One region of the Neobacillus phoenicis genome, then DNA from elsewhere that is predicted to be linked to it. Evidence: riboswitches for the same ligand, from Rfam matches in the RefSeq annotation. Region 1 holds a riboswitch; the other holds the start of a gene.

Region 1 (8,621 bases):
TAGGAAAAGGGGAACCGGTAACATAGAAGCAGTCTAAGTGCCCGAAATGGATACAGAAAAGGGAACTGGGTAACGTAGAAGCGGTCTACGTGCCCGAAGTGGATACGGAAAAGAAAGCCGGGTAACATAAAACCAATCTACGTGATAAACCAGGTACTAATAAAGTAAAAGGAGCTTGGATTCGATCCCAAGCTCCTTTTGCTATTAATCTTTACTTGAGAAGATCCCCAAGATACGAAGAATGCTGATAAATAGGTTAATAAAATTAAGGTACAAGTTTAAGGCCATTAATGGAACTTCTTCTGCTCTTACACCATAATGCTTCATTCGGCTGATATCGAAAAGTACATAACCGCTAAATACAAGTACGCCAATAAAGGAGTAAGCAAGCATTCCTGTTGAACTTAACGGGAAGAAAATATTAAAGATAGAGATGGCTACTAAAGCAAGCAAGGCAGCCAGCAAAAATCCACCTAAAAACGAGAAATTACGTTTTGACTTCGCAGCATAAATAGAAATACCAGTAAAAACAACGGTAGTACTTGCAAAGGCCATAACTACTACGTTTGCTCCTGATGTCGCTAGGTAATGTGCAACAATAGGATATAGCGTGATCCCTGAAATAAAGGTAAAGACATAAAGGAATGAGTACGAGATGGCTTTTTTTCGTCTAAAAAAGAATGCGGCCATAAGCATCACAAATTCTACAATCATTAATGGGATAAAGAGTCCCGGTGGTACTACAAACGCACCAGCCATCGTGCCTAAGAAAGCGATAGCAAGCGATAGAGCAAATGTCCGTAAAACGGATGGCATAAACTCAGTTGATGTTTGAGTATACAAGTTTTTCACCTCTAAATTTATTTATTAATAGAATATACGTACAAGAGGTCAAGATGTTTCATTTTTTCTTAAAAGATCTCGATCTTCTTTTAATAAATCGCGAATCTCAGCTAAGAGTTCTTCTTGGCGGTTGATTTTTTCAACAACTGCAGCAGGTTCCTCTTTCCTTTTAAAGCGATTAATGAACTTTACAAAAAGGAAAATGGAAAAGGCGATGATAAAGAAATCGACGACGTTTTGGATAAATTGTCCATACTTTAGTTCGGCTCCCCCTATTTTTACCATAAGGTTCGTAAATTTGACGCCTCCTAGGAGCAACCCTACTAACGGCATGATGACATCGGCAACGAGAGAAGAAACGATTTTTCCAAATGCTCCCCCAATAATAACCCCGACTGCTAAATCAATGACATTGCCTTTCATGGCAAATTTCTTAAATTCGTTCCACATGGCATACAACCTCCTACAATTATACTTACTACTATTGTACCTTTATAGCTTTCCCTTCTCAACTCATCCAGGGCTTCCCATAAAATGCTGATTGACAGTGGACACAAAATTCACTATAGTTACTATGAAATTAATTACATGGATACCCGAATACTGGGGAGAGGTTCATAGCAGACACCCTCTATAAAAAACTATGGAAATGGAGAATTCAACCATATCCTTAGGATATGGTTTTTTATTTCTTTCTTATAGTTATAAACGGGTTATATAAGGAGGACTAACAATGGCAGAAGGAAGAACAGAAGCTGAATTAGAAGGTGTAACATTATTAGGAAACCAAGGAACAAAGTATTTATTTGAATACACGCCAGAGGTTTTAGAGGCGTTTGATAATAAACATCCAAACCGTGATTACTTTGTTAAATTCAATTTCCCTGAGTTTACAAGTCTTTGTCCGAAAACCGGTCAGCCTGACTTTGCAACGATTTATATTAGCTATATCCCAGATCAAAAAATGGTTGAAAGTAAATCCTTAAAACTTTATCTTTTCAGCTTCCGCAACCATGGAGATTTTCATGAAGACTGCATGAATATTATCATGAATGATTTAATCAAGTTAATGGATCCTCGTTATATTGAAGTATGGGGCAAATTCACACCAAGAGGCGGAATCTCCATTGACCCTTACTGCAACTATGGAAGACCAGGAACAAAATACGAGCAAATGGCCGATCACCGTATGATGAACCACGATCTATACCCAGAAAAAATTGATAACCGCTAATTTTGGGGACAGTCCCCCGATGCGTTAGTGCGTAAAAGGAGCAGCTGATAGAAGCTGCTCCTTTTTATGAAATGAGTTTCATTTTTATGGCTTTCACAGCGGCATCTGTTCGGTTTTTGGCTTCTAATTTTTGAATGATAACTGATACATAATCTCTTACAGTATAGCTGCTCAGGTGTAATTTTTCAGCGGCTTCGTTGATAGAAGCACCTCCGGCGATCAGTTGTAATACTTCTTTTTCACGCATGGTTAAGACAGAGTGCGTACCGCCAAATTGATGGAGGGCCTCATCCCATATCGAATACAACAATTCGCCGGCATAATGCCCAAATTTGATGAGCGTCGATAAGGTTTGCATGCTGATATCAAACTGCGAATTTTCACCTTGATCTAATAGAGCAATCCCAAGCAGTTTGCTTTTTGTGGGAACGAAGATAGGTAACACAACTAATGAGCGAAGTTGAAATTCATTTACGTATTTTTTTGGTAACACATCTAAAGCGTTCGAAAAGTAAAGCGGCTGCGAATGGGTTAACGAGTTTAAATATTTTTCTATTAAGGAGAGCCCTAATATTTCTTCCTGGATTTGCTGTACAGAAGGAATGTTGACATTATAGCCCGAAACGCCAATCCCTTTGTCTTCGTAATGATTATATAAAAACAACCCACATCGACTAAATGGCATATAGTCGACTAAGCCCTTTGTAATCGCCTTTACGGCATCATCCACGCTCCGTGCACGTAATAAATGCTGTAAGAAGAGAAGGGAACCATCCTTCCATTCCATCCTGCTCTCAAGCTGTTGGAGTTTTAACTGTCGAAGATACATGCCTCTTATAAAATCACACTGATGCTCTGTAATCGTCGTTCCAGGATCACGTACACAAACAAGTAACACATCATTCAGACAAGGTACTTGAACAATGTCACTTTCCTCCTCGCCTGTGCCGATTAGTTTATTTATCGCTGATGATAGATGGCAGATTTGGCTGGCTTTTAAATTGGAGCACATGTCGATTAAGTGGGTGTCTACTGGATAATCGTCTGAACAGACAATACTTTCAATCTGGTAGTTTTCCAGCTCCTTCTTAACCACAGCAGCCCACTTCATGGGAATGATATTGGTGACGATCATATTTTTCATCCACTTCTTATTTTGTTCCTCCCAGCTTTGTGTTAACAATGCCTGATCCATCATTCGCGAAAAAAACGATTGAATGGCCTGGTGGTCAAGAAAAGTGGCTGCCGGTTTTTCTGCTAGGAGCTTATGAAATATATTTTCGATTGTTGAGACGAGTGAAATGGAATCGGATTCATTGTATTCGGTCGAAAATCGATTTTGCCATTCTATGAGGATTGAATGGATGAAGGTATCTGCATTGGGAGCTTTTCCGGCTGAAACCTTCTTTAATGCTATTTGAATCATCGAATCAATTTCATCTACTAAATGGTCGTTTTGAATTTTTAATGTAGGTTGAAGTTTCCTCCATTCCATCAAGAATGGCTCTTTCAATTCAAGTAAGAGGGTCAGTCCCTTTTGTACAAGCTGTTCGATTTTATGCTTCATTTCATCCACCTCCGTAACAAGTATTTTTGATCCGCTCCAGGCGCTTCGCTTTCCGCGGGCGTGCCGGGGAGCCTCCTCGTCGCTTCGCTCCTGCGGGGTCTCCCCTGCTCCGTACTCCCGCAGGAGTCTTCGCGCCTTCCGCTCCAATAAACAGTGTGCCAAAATCACCAATGAGCATGAACGTATCTTTTTTAAATAATACGAAGAAAAAATTTCCAATATGTCCGTAGTGAAAAAACTATACCCGACATTTGTCGGGGGGTTCTATTTTTTACGATATTTTCCGTGATTGTAAGGAGGATACCTTAGATAGTATTGTAAAGGAAAGGTTGTTTATTGAAAATTGGGAAAATAGGAGGGGTTTCATGGAAAGTACGATTCAGCTTGTTGAGGGTACCACAAGTAAAAAGGTTTTTTGGTCTGCATTAGGAACAGGAATCATAGCGCTTGCCCTGCTTTTAGTATCATTTGGGATATCTGGGGTTGCCTATGCGGTTCCTATAGCAGGTGTAGGGGACTTTTATGTAGAGTTTGATAAATTAGAAGGAAATGGTTATGTTTTCTACCCGAAAATGGGAGAAACAAGCTCTTCTGATTCAGCCCCACAAGGCACTAATCTAATCGAAACCTTAACGATCGACAATCTACAGCTATACAAGGACTTCCAAGTTGGTGGAGAATGGATCCGTGTTAAAATTACTGCCTCCAAGCCGGTGCAAATTACTGGTTTGCAGCATGATGCCGGACTTATTGAAGCCAACGCCAAATTTCAGAACTTAGTACTCCAGGAAAAGCATAGCGATGACTGGCAGAAACAATTCCAGCAAACCTCTTCTAAAATTACATTGGAACATGCAAAATTAAAAACTCATTACTTATTTCAGAAGACGATAAACATGAACGGAATGAGATTAACAGTTGAAAAGATTAATAAGAAATAATGAGGAGGGACTTTCATGGCATTTAAAATGTGGCGAAAACAGCGGCCGCTAGGGGGAGCAGCGATTACCATTCTTAGTGGTCTAATGATCTCGTGGGTCCCATTAAACCTTTATCTCAGTACATTTCTTCCTGGTTCCATAGCCATTATAGGTTTACTGTTTGGCGGAGTCATTACGTTGTTAGGTATCGTTGCCCTATTTTTCCCTAATGCATCTAAAATACTAGGAATCTTTACTATTTTTCTATCCATTCTCTCGGTGATTGGGGCATTAGGAGGCTTCCTGTTTGGAACCCTTTTTGGAATTATCGGAGGGGCGTTGTTAATGGCATGGCGTCTTGCTCCCGTTCAAGTGAAGGCAGCACCTCCAAACAGAGTTGATGAGACGGTCCATACTGTCTAAAGGGGAGCAAACTATGTGGTGGAAAAGCAAATACTTCGTTATAAACATTTGTATCCAGCTAGTGTTTTTATCATTCTTCCCTTTCGGCTCCTCTGCAAAGGCCGAAAGTAAAGCAAATGAAGGCTTTGTTATAGAAGCGGACCGTGTAGTTGGATCGGGTATGACCGCTTCCATTGTGAAGCGGGAAACGTCTGAGAGTGATCAGGAGCCCATGCTGCGATTCCACTATAAATCTGCGGTCATCTATGGAATGAGACTAACGAAGCAGTTAGAATCTTCCAATGGCCCAGTTACGATTACCTTAAAGGCAAAAGGTCCCGTCACTGTAAAAGATATGACAGTGGATACAACGGCCATTTCCTTTAAAGGTGCTTGTGTCAATGCATCAGAGACGATTCCGGAGCTGGGGATGGAAAATGTGGTTATGAATGCTCATTATATGGAATCTAAAAACAGTATTATTGACCAGTTACTCCTCGACACAGTCGCTGGTAAGCAGGGGGCTCCTCATCCAGATCAGAGTAAGCTTTTACAAGATTTAAGTATGTTACCTATTAATCAGATAGATACAGAGATTGAAAAAATATCAAATGGACATTTGCCGCTGACGTGTGAGGAAGGTGGCAAGGGTGATGAGTCTTCTGGCAGTATCGGAGTTGTCACCGACCCGCTTCCAGATGTGGTTGGTGTAGTAACAAAGCCACTTGAGCCTGTATTGGAGCCACTCGAGCCGGTGTTGAAACCGCTAGAACCTGTGTTGAAACCACTCGAGCCAGTCCTAAAGCCGCTAGAACCGGTGTTAAAACCTTTAGAGCCAGTTACGAAACCACTTGAACCAGTATTAAAACCAGTGGAGCCTATTGTAACAGGTACAAAAGAAAAGGTTGATCAAGTCGTTCAAACGACGTGCGAGCAGTTAAAGACTGCCAAGGGAGCCATCACAAAGGAATTGGCATTAGACCTGATTGATGAAGCCATTTCGAAAAAGGTACCTTTGAATTCAATCTGTCAGAATGACACGACACTAACAAAAGAACTTCAAAGCTGGGAAAAGAGCCTACTAAGCTCACTAGGACTAGTAAATTTATTAGGTAAGGTATTAAATGAGGACCCGGTCCAGCAGCTAAAGAAAATGCGTGAAAAAATAGCGAAAGAAAAGGACGGAGCGATTGTGTATTCTCAATAAAAAGGAGGATGACCATAATGGTCATCCTCTCTCTGTGTGATATTAGAAAGCCCAGTTTCCTGCTCTGAAGATTGGCTCAGTTTTTCCATCGGCTGTGATACCATCGATGTCCATCTCAGGAGATCCAATCATAAAATCTACGTGTGTAAGACTTTCGTTAAGTCCATTCTCAGCTAATTCCTCAGATGACATTTTCTTACCACCCTCGATACAGAAAGCATAGGCACTTCCGATCGCTAAATGGTTTGAAGCATTCTCATCAAACAAGGTATTAAAGAAAAGAACATTTGATTGGGAGATTGGTGAATTATAAGGAACCAGCGCCACCTCTCCAAGATAATGAGAACCTTCGTCAGTTTCCACAAGACGCTTCAAAATTTCTTCGCCTTGTTCTGCTTGGTATCCAACAATCCGTCCGTTTTCAAATGTAATCGAGAAACGGTCAATGATGTTTCCTGCATAGCTTAACGGCTTTGTGCTTGCAACCGTACCATTGACACCCGTTTTTAATGGAACAGTGAAAACTTCTTCCGTTGGCATGTTGGCCATGAACTCGAAGCCCTTTTCATTAATGCTTCCGGCACCCACCCAAATATGTTTTTCAGGAAGTTCAACCGTTAAATCTGTACCTGGAGCTGTATAGTGAAGCTTTTGGTATCGTTTCTCATTTAGGTATTTTACCTTTTCATGGAGAGTCTCGTCATGCTTTTTCCAAGCATCCACTGGATTTTCTACATCTACGCGTGTAGCTTTGAAAATCGCATCCCAAAGTTTGCTTACTTGGTTTTCAGCTGGCTCATCAGGGAAAACCATAGCTGCCCAAGCTGGGGATGGAGCGGCAATAACAGTCCAGCTCACCTTATCTGATTGTGCAGCTTTACGATAATTCGCTAAAGCTTTTCCAGCCGCTTTGTTGAAGTTGGAAATACGTTCTGGGTTAACGCCACTTAGCAAGTCTGGGCTTTGGGAAACGACAGACATAAAGGCAGCACCTTTTTCTGCAAGTTCATCCATTTCCTTTGCACGCCAAACAGGGTACTCAAGAAATGCCTCATCCGGAGCTAAATCGTATTTTGTTCTTGTAACCGTATCATCGTTCCAGTTCACAATGACATTGTGAGCACCTGATTCGTAGGCTTTTTTCACCACTAACCGAATAAATTCTGCCGCGTCAAGAGTGGCATTGACGACCAACGTTTGGCCTGGCTGAACATTTACACCGACTTTAACAGCAAGCTCAGCATATTTCTCAAGGTTTTTTTGAAAATCACTCATATGTATATCTCCTTTTTCAGAATCTTCCTATATTGTATCGTTTTTCTTTGGAAAAAGAAACCGATAACAAAATGTAGCTGGAATCTACTTACAAAAAAACAGTAGAGACATTTCATCTCTACTGCAGCTTACTACCGTACACTTTTATATTAAAATAAACACCTGCTGAAAATACCACTAGAAAAGTAATGATTCCTGATACTGAGGTTGGAGACATGAACTGTGACAATTCCATCCATTCCACCGTCCTTATATATTAACCGTTTACAAGTTAATTATAATATTAAAAGAGGTAGATGTGAACATTTTAGTACAATTTTTCGAAATTTATTTGAACTTAAATACAAAAATGGGACCGTGTTTACGATCCCGTAATGGTAGCTTTTTTTTCAAAATGTACAAACATAATCCAATACAGTGCCGCACTTGCGAGGGCAAGAATACAAAGTACGAAAAACGTCCAATTATAGCCAATCCACACGGTCATTGGGATGGCAAGCGGAGCAATGGTCCGGCTGATCGTAAACCGCAAACTGGCTGCTGCAAAATACTGGCCCCTCATATGCTCAGGTGCGAGCTTCGAAACGAAGCTCTGCTGTAGTCCTGCACCCATTAATTCAGCAAACGTGAAAACAGCCATTGCCAAAATTAATCCCCATATCCAATGAGTTTGACTGAAGATAACGATGGAGATGGCGTACACAACGGAGGAGATAACGAATACATTTCTTTCATAATATTGATCCATCCACTTTGTTACAAACACCGTTAACAAGGATACAAGCAAGCCATTTTCGGCAAGGACGATTCCAAATACCTGTTCAGCCTTAATCGTAAACGCCCAATCACCCACAGAAAAGAGTGTTTGATTTTTTACGAAATCTTTTATATAAACAGGAATTAGGAGGTCCAATTGCATAAACGTCTGCCCAGCCAAGACTCCCGCCAGGATAAATAATAGGAAGGTCTTATCCTTTATGATGAGGGAATAATCCCTCAGTTGATTGAGTAAAAAGTAATACCACTTTCCGTCGCTAGAAAGAGCAGCATTCTGTTTAACTGGTGCCGTTTCTCTAATCATTTTAGCAAGAATCAATCCAAATAAAATACAAACAAATCCAGCTACAAGTAATAGCTGAAAGCGGTAGTGAACATAAAAAATGGATCCTAAAA
Region 2 (8,621 bases), 180 kb from region 1:
AATCCATACATGATGACTGATTTAATCATAAATATAAGCCCCATTTGATAGTGCTTCATACTGACAAGTGAAACAATCCCCATTCTTCGTAACGCAATCATCCCAGGAAAGGCAAAAAGGGTATCTAGAATAAGGTTCAATAGTAAGTATCGAAAAAAGTTTCCGAATGTGAACTTTAAAATCCATAATGATCCCACAAAAAATGGCCCTATCATAAAGGGAAGTTCGCCCATTGTTTTTGGAATGAGTTTTTCATAAAATCTCCACCATAGCCGCTTTTTCGCAAAATAACTCTCAAAAAGGACCCAAACGAAGATAAACAAAGCACCCGGGTAAAATCTCTTGAAAGCCCGCTTTCCTAGGAGTGGCAGTGATAACCAGGGTATAAGCATCATTGCAAGTAAAAACAATTTATTTTGTTTCATAATATACGCCATTCCTTTTTTCTTTTTATCTTGCACGGATTTTTATTATTTATGTAAAAATTTCCTGTTATTATTTTATGAAAAAAGCACAATCACTCAAATTTGAGTGAATTGTGCTTTTTTAATTTTATAGATAATAGAACAAAACCATTAAGTATCCCGAGGCCGAAAAACAAAATGAAAACAATCATAAAGGAACTAACCAAATCCGGCTGAACACAAAACAGGAAGCTCCAGGAAGGAAAATTCAGCAGTTTAGGCATTCCGAGATAAAGCGCCACTGGTAAAAAGAGTTGGAAAAGTATTAAATACATGATCCATTTTTTATTAGCATCTGGCCTACTGAGTTTATTAAGTCGTTTTTTCAAACGTAAGAACGAGATGATTATCATAACAAGAATTCCTAAAACTATGCTATTCATTATAAGATAATGTTGTTGATAATCATGTTGGTTGTTTTCTTCAATAGGCTGTTTTCCCGCTAACAAACTTATGACCCCATCTGTCGTTTTATGAGAATCCCCCGGTGTAAATCTACCGTTATTGGTATTCGTCAGAACAACAACTCCTATTTTCTCTTTAAGCAATATATACATATCCGTCCGAGCAGCAGAAAAGAGATCCCCTGAATGCCCGATGACTTCCGTTCCTTGAACCTCTCGCTTCCACCAACCCATCGCATAGTTCCCAAAATACGTTCCATCCAGATACATTTTAGCTGTGACTGCAGGAGTTTGCAGCTCCTTTACCCCTTTTGCAGAAAGAACAGGATTCATATCATTCATTAAGCTTAATAAGTATTTTCCCATATCTTCTGCACTTGCAGTCATATACCCACTAGCTAAAAAGTTAGGGAGATCATCTAGAGCCGTTCTTGTTGGTAAATGCATACCAAACCACGACGAGTAACCCATTGATAACCCATGCATTTGCGCTTCTTCTATTGAAGTATAACTATTTTTCATATCTAAGGGAGTTAGGATATGCCCTTCTAAATAGCTTGATAAAGACTCCCCTGAAACCTTTTCGACCACTAAACCTAAACAAAGATAATTCAAATTCGTATATTCAAATTTGCTTCCAACAGGGTGGGAAAGTTCTACCTTTCTCAATAACCTTACCGTTTCTTCCAGCGATATTCCTTTTAGTTCATTGGCGATTTCCACTTCGCCATCTGCTGAAATTCCACTTGTTTGATTTAGTAAATGACGAACGGTTATTTTTGCAGACGCCTCTTTGTCACGTAAGGAAAACCATGGGATGTACTTTTGGACAGGAGAATCGAGGTCAACTTTTCCTTGTTCCACAAGCTGCATGATGGCTAAGGATGTAAACGATTTACTTAAAGAAGCTAATTTCATCGGCGTTTGTGGGGTAAGCTTTTTTCCAATATCAGCATTTCCAAACGATTGTAAATGATCAATTTTCCCTTCTTTGACAATCGCATAGGATAGACCCTCAATCGCTTGGATTTTCATTTGCTTTTTTATATAATTGTCGATCATTTCGTAATCATTTTGGCCTTGAGCAAAACCTGTATTTGTAAAAAGTAGTGGGAGTAATAGGAAACTAATTATTTTTCTAACCATAGTCACACGCTCCATATCATTTAATGACCTAATTATTAAACATTAAATAAATGCAGAATAGTGACTGTGGTCATAACTTTAGATGACACCTTCTTCTCTTGCTCTGTTTGCTAACTTCAGACGGTCGGAAATTTCAAATTTGGAGTAAATGTTGGATATGTAGTTTTTCACAGTTCCTACAGATAAAAACAGATGGGCAGCAATCTCTGCATTTGTTAATCCGCTTGCAAGTGCCCGCAGTACATCTGTTTCCCGTTCTGTTAATCCATAGGAATTACCAGCCTTTTGTGGCGAGCTGGCATCTGGGTTCATTTTTCCAATAAGAAGGTTGGCAATTTCTTTTGAAATCAAGGTTCCACCGTGAGAAATTAATTGGACACCGGCAATTAAATCAGTAGGTTCTATGGCTTTTAAAAGGTATCCTTCTGCACCAGCCTGTAGCGCCTCCCTAACGTAAGTGATTTCTTGGAAGGTGGTAAGGATAATCACGCGAATGTGCGGCCACTTTTCTTTTATAGCTTTTGTTGCCTCGACTCCATCCATTACCGGCATATTTATATCCATCAACACTGTATCAGGCTGTTTTTCTGTGCAGATTTCTACTGCTTTCAGTCCATTTTCCGCTAGTCCCAAAACCTCGATACCCTCCACTTCATCAAAAATGTCGAAGAGTCCTTCTCGGATAATCTCTTGATCGTCGACAATGGCTAATTTAATAGACATCACCATTTATCCTCCTTCCATTTGGAATATAGCAAGTAATTTCTGTCCCTTTCCCTATATTCGAATTTACGGATAACCTACCTTGTAGATCCTGCAATCTCTCCCTCATACCGGTAAGTCCGAAGCCCGGGTTCAAATCACTTGTCCCTTTTCCATCGTCCTTTACTTTTAATATTAAACTCGTTTCACCGTACTCGAATTTAATATCAATATGCTGTGATTCGCCATGTCTTTTGGCATTAGTGAGCGCTTCCTGAAGACAACGAATGAATGTCCGCTTGATTGACTCACTGATAGGATACACTTCGCCAATGATAGTCAATCGATTAGTTGTGTTTGTATGCTGTGCAAACTCATATGCCAGTTTGGTTAAACTTTGTGGCAATTCTTCCTCTTCTTCAGCAGGGGCAATTTGATGAATGTTTTTCCTGATTTCATCCAGACCATTTTTAGTTAACTTTCTTAAAACATGTAATTTCTTTAAGGCTTTTTCTAAATCTGAACGGTTCAAGTTAGAGATTACTCCATCCATTCCAATAATAACTGATGTGAAGGTGTGCCCCATTGTGTCGTGCAGTTCCTTTGCCATCCGATTCCTCTCTTGTAAAAGAGTTAAGCTTTCTACCTTTCTAGCATACTGCTCTAAGGTATCGTTTTGCTCTTGGATAACCTTATATTGCTCTTGATTTTGTTTTAACAGCAACACCATGCGATTAAATGCGAGACCCACACCTAAGGCAATCCCATTATTCAAAATATGTGTTAGAAAAACCACAATAGGTCCTCTATCGAAAATTATCCCTGAAATTGGAATGATTAGCATAATGACAACACTGCACTTCCATACGAAAGTTCTCGAGTAATAGAGTCCAAGAATAACTGCAGGAATGAGCATTACCGAAGAATCCGATTTTACATAAAGGAGTAAGTAGATATAGAGACCACCTGATAACAGTTGTTCGAATAGCGGATACAATTGCGCAGAAAGTGTTTTAAACCAAATAAAACTTTGAGGTACAAGATAGGCAAGAAAAAGCCATGTTAGTAACCCACTTATAGGAATCTCACGTGAGTGAAATACTGGATTATTCATAAAAATGATAATCCAGATTAAAAACCATAATCCTCGAACGATGAAAAAAACTGTATCCACCCAGGTCCACTTCATGGTGCCTGACACCACCCATCCGAATTGTCGCTAGTTACATTCTACCAATCTATTACATATATGGTAATATAAATATTTTTTTAATAGAACTCAAAACAGGTACATTGACTCATGCTTTTATTTATACTAATATATAAATTTGTTGGAATTTAAGAAAATGTGGTTCGAGAACCTCCCACATAAAAAAACTAAGGAGATAATTATATATGAAAGTAAAATCAATTGTCGTAAACGGTATTGTAGCAGCATTGTACATTGCAGTCTCTGCTTTAATCCAGCCGTTTGGGTTCACCCAAGTTCAGTTTCGCGTATCAGAAATGTTTAACCATCTGATCGTCTTTAACAAGAAATATTTTTACGGAATCATTCTTGGTGTATTTTTAACCAATTTATTTTTTTCACCGATGAAGGCCTATGACCTTATTTTCGGTGTAGGCCAATCTGTGATTGCCTTATTAATAACGATTGCCTGTGCAAAATATATTAAAGGGTTATGGACACGAATGATTGTGAATACACTAGTTTTCACGGTTACTATGTTCTTAATTGCCCTTGAGCTTCACTTGGCATTTAATCTACCATTCATGTTCACTTGGTTAACTACTGCCGTTGGTGAGTTCGTGGTTATGGCTATTGGTATGCCGGTAATGTATGTAATAAACCAACGTGTTCGTTTTGAAAAAATCGTCTAAACAAAAAAAGAGTTGCTGCTGATGAAAGGTACGTGGAAAATGCGGTTTCAACCATAAAAACACAGTACCTATAAAAAAGATAATCACAGCTGTAATTAATATTTTTTTCTTCACTCACGACTCCCCCTCAGAAGCATAGAAATTCTATGTACATTAAAATCATAATACATAGAATTTCTATGCACAAGTGCTTTTTTGCTAAAATCATCCAATTTCAGTTACTTTTATTTGGTATTTCTTTGTGAAAAGGAATACAGTAGTAGTAGATGATTGCAATTTGAAGGGAGAGAAAATCATGTTACAACGTCCTTTAACTAGTGAGTATCCTGAGTATTATGTACCGTATGTGGACCTTGTTCCCGAAGGAGACCTATTAACGATTCTGAGTGAGGATTTAAAAAATACCATTGCACTTTTTGAAGGAATTCCTGATGAAGAGGGACATTTTCGTTATGCTCCAGATAAATGGAGTATTAAAGAAGTTCTCGGTCATATGACTGATACCGAAAGAATTATGAGCTATCGCCTGCTTCGTATTGGCCGCGGTGACCAAACAGCCTTAGCTGGGTTTAATGAAAATGATTTTGTTGAAGGTTCTCAAATTAACAACCAATCTATCAAAGCTATACTTGAGGATTTTATAGCAACTCGGAAAGCTACGATTACTTTAATGAAAAACATGCCTGTAGAGGCTTGGGTCTACAATGGTATTGCCAACAATACGCAAGTGACTACCCGCGCCATCGGCTACATAATTGCTGGTCACGCCATCCATCATAAAAAGATTATTAACGAGAGGTACTTATCAGCAAAAAAATAGGTAATTATAGAAAAGCAGCCGGAATAATAATCTAAACCATACCGTTTTGAGGTGCATATCACATAATTGGCAATGATAATGGCGTGTAAACTGACATCAGTTTGGCACGCCATTTTTCTGATTTATTGTTTCTTTGGCATCTAAAAAATAAATATCTTATTCAACTAAAGCACTTGCTACTTCAATAAGTCTAAAAATAATAATGCGATATGTACATCGAAAGTAACAATGTTATTTTTGAATGTTCTCATAGAAGACAATTTTGTTTCCGAATGGGTCTCCAATTCTAACCTCTTTAGTATTCCAGTCTGTAATTTCGAGCCCAGGACGTGCGTACTTATATTTCTTTTCTAGAAGCTTGGAATGAAGCATCTTCACATTTTCTACTTCAATTCTAATTGATGCTCCCGGCGTCGAATCACCAAAATGCTCAGAAAGATGAAGGATACAATTACTATGGGAAATTTGCATATATAGGGGGAAGTTTTCCTCAAATCGATGCTCCCAATCCAACTTAAATTCCAAAAATGTTAAATAAAATTCTTTGGCTTTCTCCTCATCAAAAATACGGTATATTGGTATGGGGCTTTTCATACTTATTTTAGATGTGCTCATTATAACATCACCTTTTCTTATATTTATTTTTGAACTAAATTGATCATCTTTACCATTATTTCACCATTTTTCCTTAAAGAAACCTGCACCGTTTGTTAAAGAAGAATATGTACTTTTTATTAGTTTTTCAATCAAAATGTCAGTTCAATTTTCTCTATAAAAAGTTGACAAAACTTTTATGTTAAAGGAAAAATGGCATAGTCATTTACTATGCCATGTCTTGTGTCAATTTAATAACTTGCACCCCAAAACGTAACCCTTTAATAATAATCCGGCTGCATTTTCTACTACTCTTATATTTACACCCACCACATTTGTGAAACAGGCTCTTCAATGAGAACAGATTTCAAATTCACAACCGCTCGCTTAAAACCTTCATCAATGGACATAATTGGATCCTCATGTTCGATGCTGACCACATAATCATACCCATAGGTGCGAAGTGCACTCATCATATCAGACCATTCTTGCAAACTATGGCCGCAGCCTACCGAACGGAATGTCCACGCACGTGAACGCACTTCCCCATATGGCTGCATATCCGTTAAACCATACATATTTACATTTTCTTGGTCAATGTACGTATCTTTCGCATGGAAATGATGAATCGCATTTTCTTTAGCCAAGATTTTAATTGCTGCTTCTGGGTCAATTCCCTGCCACCACAAATGACTTGGATCCAAGTTGGCGCCAATCGCATCGCAGGTTTCTTCGCGTAACTTCAACAGGGTGTATGGTGTATGAACTAAAAAGCCGCCATGAAGCTCGAGGCCAATTTTCACCTGATGGTTCTTCGCATACTGGCCTACTTCTTTCCAAAATGGAATCAGTTTTTCTTCCCATTGCCACTTTAACACGTCTCCATATTCATTTGGCCACGGTGTCACCGGCCAGTTAGGGTACTTGGCGCCTTCATGGTCACCTGCGGTACCAGAGAAACAGTTTACTACTGGAACACTTAACAAAGACGCGAGTTTAATTGTTTTTAAAAGTGTCTCATGAGACTGCTTCGCAAATTCCTTTTCAGGAGAAATAGGATTTCCGTGACAGCTAAAGGCACTAATGATTAATCCTCTTTCCTCTACTTTCCCGATATACTCCTTCCGCGCTTCTTCACTTTCCAATAACGCATCTAAATCGCAATGACTGTTCCCTGGGTAACAGCCTGTGCCGATTTCAACAGCATGAAGACCTGCCGCTTTTACGGTATCGAGCATCTCCACGAAAGATTTTTCAGCAAATAATACAGTAAATACACCTAGTTTCATTTAGTAATCCCCTCTCTAAACAATTCACTACTTTCATAAATCCGATCAATAATTTGGGAAACTTGAAGAGCCTCCTCTGGCTTTACTACCAATTCTTCTATTCCAAGACATGCTTCGATAAAGTTTTTTGCTTGTGGCAGCCCCGGATTCTCTGCACCTGGAATCCATGCGGCTTGGCTATTTAATAGCATTCCATTTTTAGTAGTATAAAGCTCAAATGGGAATACACTTATGCCGCCATCCACTCCAGAAATGCTCAGATGCTCTTGGTCATCCTTGATATTTGCCGCCCATGAAGTTTCAAACAGCATCGAAGCCCCGTTTTCAAACTGAACATATGCCGTGACATGATCATCAACATTAAACGTCTCATGATCAAACTCACCCCATTGGTTCACTTGATTCGGCATTTTACTTAACGTGTTATAAATGGTGCCTGACACCATCGTTTGTTTTGGATTTCCCATTAGCCATAAAGCGAGATCGAGAAGGTGACAGCCATAGTCAATCAGGCTTCCGCCTCCTTGAAGGTCTTTATTTGTAAACACACCCCAGCCCGGCACTTTCCGCCGTCTTAACGCTTGAACTCTCACCACAAGCGGCGTTCCCACTTCTTGCATGGCTTTCTTTGCCGCCTGGGATTCCTTCATGAAACGATAATGATAAGCGATGGCTAGAACTTTATCCGCTCTTTTTGAAGCAGCAATCATCGTTTCACATTCTTCCGCACTTAGAGCCATCGGCTTTTCACAAAGAACATGAACTCGAGCTTCCAATGCAGCAATCGTAATCTCGGCATGGAATTTATTCGGCGTACAAATGCAAACAGCATCTACTTCTGAAAAAAGGTCCTGATAGTACTCAAAAACATGAGGAATCTGATATTTTTCGGCGGTTTCCTTGGCCCGGTCCACATTCACATCACTGAGAGCTGTTATTTCACATGCATCACTAAGCTGTAAAAAAGCAGGGATATGACGGCCCTGCGCTATACCGCCAACCCCTATAATCCCAATTCGAAGTTTTTTCATTGTTCATTCACTCTTACTATTTGTTTTGTTTCATTTGACTCGAGCGCAGCTAAGATGACGTTTAATGATTTCATGCCTTCCTCACCCGATACTAGAGGCTCTTGATTGTTCACAACGGCGTCAACAAATAGGTCGACAACTCGTGAATTGTTTTGACCGCCCTCTTCATTGGACTGTATTCTACCCAACTGGTAATTGACCACTTCACCATTCTTATATTGAACAACCAGTGAGTTGACCGGGTCATCCTCTAAACGAAGAATGGCATTTTCACCATAAATAATCGTCGA

What was found. Region 1 has a riboswitch for preQ1 ahead of queF (preQ(1) synthase). Riboswitches for the same ligand answer to the same signal wherever they lie in the genome.
Region 2: it holds a riboswitch for preQ1, as region 1 does, so the genes downstream of both, AA0X95_RS25715 (QueT transporter family protein) here and queF (preQ(1) synthase) in region 1, are expected to answer to the same signal.

The regions. Positions count from the first base shown of each region.
Region 1 is NZ_CP154847.1:4,862,005-4,870,625, reverse strand. Features, by position in the region: gene AA0X95_RS24905 (Bax inhibitor-1 family protein) at 205-843, opposite strand; gene mscL (large conductance mechanosensitive channel protein MscL) at 892-1,293, opposite strand; PreQ1 riboswitch class I at 1,448-1,494, shown strand; gene queF (preQ(1) synthase) at 1,577-2,077, shown strand; gene AA0X95_RS24890 (LuxR C-terminal-related transcriptional regulator) at 2,142-3,644, opposite strand; gene AA0X95_RS24885 (DUF6230 family protein) at 4,010-4,585, shown strand; gene AA0X95_RS24880 (DUF6114 domain-containing protein) at 4,601-4,987, shown strand; gene AA0X95_RS24875 (hypothetical protein) at 5,001-6,173, shown strand; gene AA0X95_RS24870 (aminopeptidase) at 6,216-7,448, opposite strand; gene AA0X95_RS24865 (MDR family MFS transporter) at 7,810-8,621, opposite strand, start outside.
Region 2 is NZ_CP154847.1:5,037,917-5,046,537, forward strand. Features, by position in the region: gene AA0X95_RS25695 (hypothetical protein) at 1-425, opposite strand, end outside; gene AA0X95_RS25700 (serine hydrolase domain-containing protein) at 518-2,014, opposite strand; gene AA0X95_RS25705 (response regulator) at 2,093-2,737, opposite strand; gene AA0X95_RS25710 (sensor histidine kinase) at 2,727-3,905, opposite strand; PreQ1 riboswitch class I at 4,059-4,103, shown strand; gene AA0X95_RS25715 (QueT transporter family protein) at 4,112-4,597, shown strand; gene AA0X95_RS25720 (DinB family protein) at 4,893-5,417, shown strand; gene AA0X95_RS25725 (glyoxalase superfamily protein) at 5,649-6,032, opposite strand; gene AA0X95_RS25730 (sugar phosphate isomerase/epimerase family protein) at 6,332-7,300, opposite strand; gene AA0X95_RS25735 (Gfo/Idh/MocA family protein) at 7,297-8,331, opposite strand; gene AA0X95_RS25740 (Gfo/Idh/MocA family protein) at 8,328-8,621, opposite strand, start outside.